One region of the Azoarcus olearius genome, then DNA from elsewhere that is predicted to be linked to it. Evidence: riboswitches for the same ligand, from Rfam matches in the RefSeq annotation. Region 1 holds a riboswitch; the other holds the start of a gene.
The links. A riboswitch is a leader RNA that binds a small molecule or an ion and turns the genes downstream of it on or off. The one in region 1 is predicted to bind glycine.
Positions count from the first base shown of each region.

Region 2: another riboswitch for glycine. It lies ahead of dqs_RS06040 (trimeric intracellular cation channel family protein); the one in region 1 lies ahead of gcvT (glycine cleavage system aminomethyltransferase GcvT).

Region 1 covers NZ_CP016210.1:1,473,139-1,476,990, reverse strand. The annotation lists tRNA gene dqs_RS06905 (tRNA-Ile) at 6-82, opposite strand; rRNA gene dqs_RS06900 (16S ribosomal RNA) at 155-1,690, opposite strand; glycine riboswitch at 2,138-2,231, shown strand; gene gcvT (glycine cleavage system aminomethyltransferase GcvT) at 2,394-3,485, shown strand; gene gcvH (glycine cleavage system protein GcvH) at 3,536-3,852, shown strand, end outside.
Region 2 covers NZ_CP016210.1:1,284,591-1,288,442, forward strand. The annotation lists gene dqs_RS06035 (DNA topoisomerase IV subunit B) at 1-501, opposite strand, end outside; gene dqs_RS06040 (trimeric intracellular cation channel family protein) at 594-1,208, opposite strand; glycine riboswitch at 1,475-1,576, opposite strand; gene aceA (isocitrate lyase) at 1,773-3,086, opposite strand; gene dqs_RS06050 (AraC family transcriptional regulator) at 3,578-3,852, shown strand, end outside.

The sequences.
Region 1 (3,852 bases):
AGGACTGGTGGGTCTGGTTGGGTTCGAACCAACGACCCCCGCCTTATCAAGACGGTGCTCTAACCAGCTGAGCTACAGACCCTCGTGCTTCGAGGCTCTTCGCTTGAACAACCGATAAGGTGTGGATACTTGGCCGAAGATGGCTTTTCTCTTGAAAGGAGGTGATCCAGCCGCACCTTCCGATACGGCTACCTTGTTACGACTTCACCCCAGTCATGAATCTCACCGTGGTAAGCGCCCTCCCGAAGGTTAAGCTACCTACTTCTGGTGAAACCCACTCCCATGGTGTGACGGGCGGTGTGTACAAGACCCGGGAACGTATTCACCGCAGCATGCTGATCTGCGATTACTAGCGATTCCGACTTCACGCAGTCGAGTTGCAGACTACGATCCGGACTACGATCGGCTTTAAGGGATTAGCTCCACCTCGCGGTTTGGCAACCCTCTGTACCGACCATTGTATGACGTGTGAAGCCCTACCCATAAGGGCCATGAGGACTTGACGTCATCCCCACCTTCCTCCGGTTTGTCACCGGCAGTCTCATTAAAGTGCCCAACTGAATGATGGCAATTAATGACAAGGGTTGCGCTCGTTGCGGGACTTAACCCAACATCTCACGACACGAGCTGACGACAGCCATGCAGCACCTGTGTCCTGGTTCCCGAAGGCACCCTCGGCTCTCACCAAGGTTCCAGGCATGTCAAGGGTAGGTAAGGTTTTTCGCGTTGCATCGAATTAATCCACATCATCCACCGCTTGTGCGGGTCCCCGTCAATTCCTTTGAGTTTTAACCTTGCGGCCGTACTCCCCAGGCGGTCAACTTCACGCGTTAGCTGCGTTACTCACAGAGTTACCTCTACGAACAACTAGTTGACATCGTTTAGGGCGTGGACTACCAGGGTATCTAATCCTGTTTGCTCCCCACGCTTTCGTGCATGAGCGTCAGTACAGGCCCAGGGGGCTGCCTTCGCCATCGGTGTTCCTCCACATCTCTACGCATTTCACTGCTACACGTGGAATTCCACCCCCCTCTGCCGTACTCTAGCCTTGCAGTCACAAGCGCAGTTCCCAGGTTAAGCCCGGGGATTTCACACCTGTCTTACAAAACCGCCTGCGCACGCTTTACGCCCAGTAATTCCGATTAACGCTCGCACCCTACGTATTACCGCGGCTGCTGGCACGTAGTTAGCCGGTGCTTCTTCTTACGGTACCGTCATCCACGCGGGATATTAGCCCGCGCGATTTCTTTCCGTCCGAAAGAGCTTTACAACCCGAAGGCCTTCTTCACTCACGCGGCATGGCTGGATCAGGCTTTCGCCCATTGTCCAAAATTCCCCACTGCTGCCTCCCGTAGGAGTCTGGGCCGTGTCTCAGTCCCAGTGTGGCGGATCATCCTCTCAGACCCGCTACAGATCGTCGCCTTGGTGAGCCTTTACCTCACCAACTAGCTAATCTGACATCGGCCGCTCCAATCACGTGAGGTCTTGCGATCCCCCACTTTCCCCCTCAGGGCGTATGCGGTATTAGCTACGCTTTCGCGTAGTTATCCCCCATGACTGGGCACGTTCCGATGCATTACTCACCCGTTCGCCACTCGCCGGCGGGCCGAAGCCCCCGCTGCCGTTCGACTTGCATGTGTAAAGCATGCCGCCAGCGTTCAATCTGAGCCAGGATCAAACTCTTAAGTTCAATCCATACAAAGCACTCAAAGTCATTACTGACATGAGCACCTAATCATTGCGAAACAAAACCGCCGAAGCGGCTCGCCACACAACAACCAAGCACCCACACTTATCGGTTGTTCAACTTTTTAAAGAGCGCTGCAATCGCTGCAGCAGAGAAACGAGATTATGGACACCAACAGCAAAGTCGTCAACCGGAAAATGAAGAAATTTTTGTAGCGCTCAGCGCCGCGCCTTCAACGCGACTTTCCGATGCGCTCCCTCGCCCTGGTATTCGAACCCTCACCGCGCACCCCTGCATATGTGTACACGCAACGGCCGGACAACAAGAACGCACCTGCACACGTATCTGTCGGACTGTCGCAGAGGTTCCGCAAATCAAGATGGCGCGCCACCGCCCGAGACCTCATCCAAGCCCCCGGTTGCTGGAAGCCGATAGGCGGTGATATCGTCCGCGGGTCGCGCGGGAGAGTGTTCGATGACAACATCGGACCGCCGAAGGCGTAACCCCCAGGAATCGCTCAGGCACAAGGGACCGCGCGAACGCAGTGAAAGTCTGGAGAGAGATGCGGCAATCGTATTGTGCGCATCCACCGAAGGGGCACCCGGCGATGCGCTGGAATCTCTCAGGTACAAGGGACAGATGGGGCGAAGCACGCTAGGGCGGGCTTCGCCCTTTTTTATTTTCTGATCCAAACGGAACCCTCGCGATGAACGCTCCAGCCAGACGCACGCCTCTTTATTCCTGCCACCTCGCGGCTCAGGCCCGCCTGGTTGATTTTGCGGGCTGGGAGATGCCCGTGAACTACGGTTCGCAGATCGAGGAACATCACGCAGTGCGACGCCACGCCGGCATGTTCGACGTTTCACACATGCTCGCGTTGGACCTGACCGGCCCGGACGCCACGGCGTGGCTGCGTCGCCTGCTGGCGAACGACGTCGCCAAGCTTCGCACTGCCGGCAAAGCCCTCTACGCCTGCATGCTCAATCCGACCGGCGGCGTCATCGACGACCTCATCGTCTATCGCCTGTCAGACAATCAGTACCGCATCGTCGTCAACGCCGGCACGGCCGACAAGGACGTGCAGTGGATGCGCAGACAGATCGGGGAGATGCCGGCCAACGTCACGCTCACGCCACGGCGGGACCTCGCAATGATCGCGGTGCAGGGCCCCCACGCGCGTGAGGCCAGTTGGAAGGCGTTCCCCGAGCTACGTGCCGGCAGCGAAAGCCTGCCGCCCTTCTCCGGCGCCCAACTTGGCGACTACTTCGTGGGGCGCACCGGATATACCGGCGAAGACGGCTTCGAGATCGCCGTGCCGGCCGACAAAGCCGAAGCCGCCTGGGCACAACTCCTGGCAGCAGGCGTGCAGCCCTGCGGGCTGGGAGCACGCGACACCCTGCGGCTCGAAGCGGGCATGAATCTCTACGGCCAGGACATGGACGAGAGCACTTCGCCGCTCGACACCGGCCTGGGGTGGACGATCGACCTGAAGGACGAACAGCGGGACTTCGTGGGCAAGACGGCGCTGCTTGCCGCGCCTGCAACCCGGCAGGTCCTCGGTCTCGTCCTGGAGGACAAGGGTGTTCTGCGCGCCCACATGGCCGTCTTCACCCCTGACGGTGAAGGTGAAACCACCAGCGGCACCTTCTCGCCTACGCTCCAGCGCGCCATCGCCTTCGCCCGCCTCCCGCCCGGCGTCGCGGCGGGCGACACCGTGGAAGTCGACGTGCGCGGCAAGCGCCTCAAGGCGCGCTGCGTAAAACTGCCTTTCGTACGCAATGGCAAGGCGCTGGTCTGATACCGGCCCTTGCTCAACTTCAGAAGCATTATTTGAACGGAGTCTTGTCCATGAGCACCATCCCCAACGATCTCAAGTACACCAAGTCTCACGAGTGGATCCGCCTGGAGGCGGATGGCACCCTCACCGTGGGTGTCACCGACCACGCGCAAGCCGCGCTGGGTGACGTCGTGTTTCTCGAACTGCCGGAAGCCGGCCGGGTTGTCAGCGCGGGTGAAGCCTGCGCCGTGATCGAGTCCGTCAAGGCGGCTTCCGACATCTACGCCCCCGTGGCCGGCGAAGTCATCGCGCGCAACGACAGCGTTACCGATGCCCCGGAGAGCGTGAATGCCGACGCCTACGCCGCGTGGCTGTTCAAGCTCAAGCC
Region 2 (3,852 bases), 190 kb from region 1:
GCCGGTCTGGCGGCCGCAATCGCCTTCGATGCGCACCGCACCGATGTTCTCGCCGCCGTCGCTGAAGTCGATGCGGTGGATCTTGCCGTCGCGCTTGACCTCGACCTCGACACGGGTGGAGAGCGCATTCGTCACCGCCACACCGACGCCGTGCAGGCCGCCGGAGAAGGCGTAGGCGCCGTTGCCTTCGCGCTTGTCGAACTTGCCGCCGGCGTGCAGCCGGGTGTAGGCGAGCACCACCACCGGCACCCCTTCCTCGGGATGCAGGCCGACCGGAATGCCGCGGCCGTCGTCGGCCACGGTGACCGAGCCGTCGAGGTGCAGGGTGACGTGGATCTTCTTCGCGAAGCCGCCGAGCGCCTCGTCGGCGGCGTTGTCGATCACCTCCTGGATGATGTGCGCCGGCGAGTCGGTGCGGGTGTACATGCCGGGGCGCTCGCGCACCGGCTCCAGTCCCTTGAGGACGCGGAAGGAGGATTCGTCGTAGGTCTTGCTCGTCATGTGGTGCCTGGTGCAGCCGGGTTCGGATCGGGCGCAAGGATAGCAGGCGGACGGGGTTTGCTCCTCCCTCTCGGAGGAGAGGGCGCAGGTCCTTACTCCCAGCGCTCCCGGTACGAAAACGTCGGCAGCCGCCAGCCGCGCCAGATGGCCAGCAGCCGCAGCGTGAGGCCGGCGGCGAAGCTCGCGGCGATGTTGATCTGCTCGGGCACGGCGAAGTGGTGCAGCGCGAGGTAGAGCGCGCACACCGCGAGCGACACGCTGGCGTACAACTCGTGGCGGAACACCACCGGCACCTGGTTGCACAGCACGTCGCGCAGGATGCCGCCGAAGATGCCGGTGATCATGCCGGACATGATCACCACCGGCGTGGCGTAGCCCATCTCCAGCGCGACGCCGCAGCCGATCAGCGAGAAGGCGATCAGGCCCATTGCGTCGAGCACCAGGAACACGGTCTTCAGATGGTGCATGTAGCGCGCCACCAGCGTGGTGAGCAGGCCGGCGGAGATCACCAGATAGACGTACTCCGGATGTTGCGTCCAGCCAATCGGGAAGTGGCCGAGAATCATGTCGCGGATGGTGCCGCCGCCGAGCGCGGTGACGAAGGCGATGACCGCGACGCCGAAGATGTCCATGCTGCGGCGGCCCGCGGCGAGCGCGCCGGACATCGCTTCGGCGGTGATCGCGATGAGGTAGATGGTGGTCAGCATGAGGCCACTCCCCGCAGGATGGGCGCGGCGGCGCGGGAACATGGGCGGGAACTGCCGACCGGGCGGCAAAGGGATGAACACATGACAGGGCTTCCTCGAAAAGGCCGGGCGCAGCCAGGTCGGCCGCAGCTGCGGCAGCCTGTTGCGCTGTTATGCCTCTCCCCCTGTCCTGTTACCTGAGAGTTTCAGCGCCCTTGCGGCGCCTGCCCCTTCGGTGGATCGCAGACGCTGAGGGTTCAGCGCCCGATCGCTCTCCAGACGGCTAACGGTTTCTCGCGGTTCGGTGTGCCTGAGCGATTATGGGAGTTTGCGCCTTCGGCGGAGGCCGGCGCGCTGGGCGCAGGGCCTCGCTCTCCCGCGAGATCGACGGATTATCCGGGGCGGACGTGGGCTGGTCAAACCGGTCCGACCAGTGCGCGTGCGGACCATGCGGCTGCGTGGGCGGCAGCACTGTTGCGACCCGGCGGCCGGACGCAAAAAAGCCCTCGCCAGTGAAGGCGAGGGCCGAAAGGACTGGAGCGCGGGGAGGCGCTCCAATTGCCGCAAATTGTTGTGCTGCGTGTCTTAGTGGAACTGCTCTTCTTCGGTCGAACCGGTCAGCGCCTTCACCGAGGACGAACCGCCCTGGATCACGGTGGTGACGTCGTCGAAGTAGCCGGCGCCCACTTCCTGCTGGTGCGACACGAAGGTGTAGCCCTGTTCGCGAGCGGCGAATTCCGGCTCCTGAACCATTTCCACGTAGTGCTTCATGCCTTCGCCACGAGCGTAGGCGTGGGCGAACTTGAAGGTGTTGTACCAATTGACGTGGATGCCGGCCAGGGTGATGAACTGGTACTTGTAGCCCAGAGCGGACAGCTCGTCCTGGAACTTGGCGATGGTGGCGTCGTCGAGGTTCTTCTTCCAGTTGAAGGACGGCGAGCAGTTGTAGGACAGCAGCTTGCCCGGGCAGGCGGCATGCACGGCCTGCGCGAATTCACGGGCGAAGCCGAGGTCCGGCGTGCCGGTTTCGCACCACACCAGGTCGGCGTACGGGGCGTAGGCGACACCGCGGGAGATGGCCTGTTCCAGACCGTTCTTGACGCGGTAGAAGCCTTCTTGCGTGCGCTCGCCGGTCAGGAAGGGCTTGTCGTTGGCGTCGTGGTCGGAGGTGATCAGGTTGGCGGCTTCCGCGTCGGTACGGGCCAGGATCAGGGTGGAGACACCCATCACGTCGGCGGCGAAACGGGCCGAGATCAGCTTCTCGATCGCTTCCTGGGTCGGCACCAGCACCTTGCCGCCCATGTGGCCACACTTCTTCACGGCGGCCAGCTGGTCTTCGAAGTGCACCCCGGCGGCGCCGGCGGCGATCATGTTCTTCATCAGTTCGAAGGCGTTCAGCACGCCGCCGAAACCGGCTTCAGCGTCCGCCACGATGGGCAGGAAGTAGTCGATGAATTCCTTGGAGCCCGGCTCGATGCCACGCGACCACTGGATTTCGTCAGCGCGCTTGAAGGTGTTGTTGATGCGGCGAACCATGGTCGGCACCGAGTCGTAGGCGTACAGCGACTGGTCCGGGTACATGGTTTCGGAGGTGTTGCCGTCGGCGGCGACCTGCCAGCCGGACAGATACACGGCCTCGAGGCCGGCCTTGGCCTGCTGCATCGCCTGACCGGCGGTGATCGCGCCGAAGGCGTTCACATAGCCCTTCTTGGCGCCGCCGTTGACCTTGGCCCACAGGGTTTCCGCGCCGCGCTTGGCCAGCGTGTATTCGATCGGCAGGGAGCCACGCAGGCGCACCACGTCGGCGGCGGAGTAGCCGCGCTTGATGCCTTTCCAACGGGGGTTTTCGGCCCAATCCTTTTCCAGGGCGGCGATTTGCTGTTCGCGGGTCAGGGTCATGATGCGTCCTTTTGAGAAGTGGCTATTCGGTTTCAACCTGCGTCGCCGGGTGGTGAGCCCCGGCGACCTTCGACTGCACTGCCGACATCGCTTCGAGGGAGAAAGCTGCGTCGGTTGAAGGGCAGTATAGGGACCATCCTGCGTAGCAGCAATATGTCTTATATAAGATATAAGAAAAAATTTTCTTCCGTAAAATCATCGTTTTGAAAAAGTCGTTCCACGATACAAAATGCAAATCAGCGTTGTGAAACGAAAAGTGGGGTACGGGCTGTTGCGCCGCACAGGTCAGGGGCCGGCGGCGTTCCTGGAATAGGTCCAAAGGTGGATGGTGCGGTGCTTGCTTGGAAAGGCGGCGTGGTCTTTCCGGGTCGCTAAATCGATTGCGGAAGGAAGGTATAGAAGTGTAAGTTTTACTTATAAATAAATAAGCGCACCTTTTGCCTCGCGGTAGAACCGCCGCGCGGAAAGGGCGTAGCCACAGAGAGGCGCACATGCATCCTTCGGCGAACCTGGACCTGTCCAAGGTCTATCGCAACTGCGTGTTCCAGTCCCGCTCGGCGGTGACTTCACATGCCCAGCTCAGCCGGGAGCTTTCGGAGCACGATCTGGAATGGCGGCGCGGCAGCGTCGATACCGCGCTGTTCCGCGCCGACGTCAATCGCATGAGCCTGCTGGCGCTGCGCTACGGTGCCGAGGTAGAGGTGCGGCCCGAACCGTTCAAGGACTTCGCGCTGGTGCAGATGCCCCTTCGTGGTGCGGCGGAGAT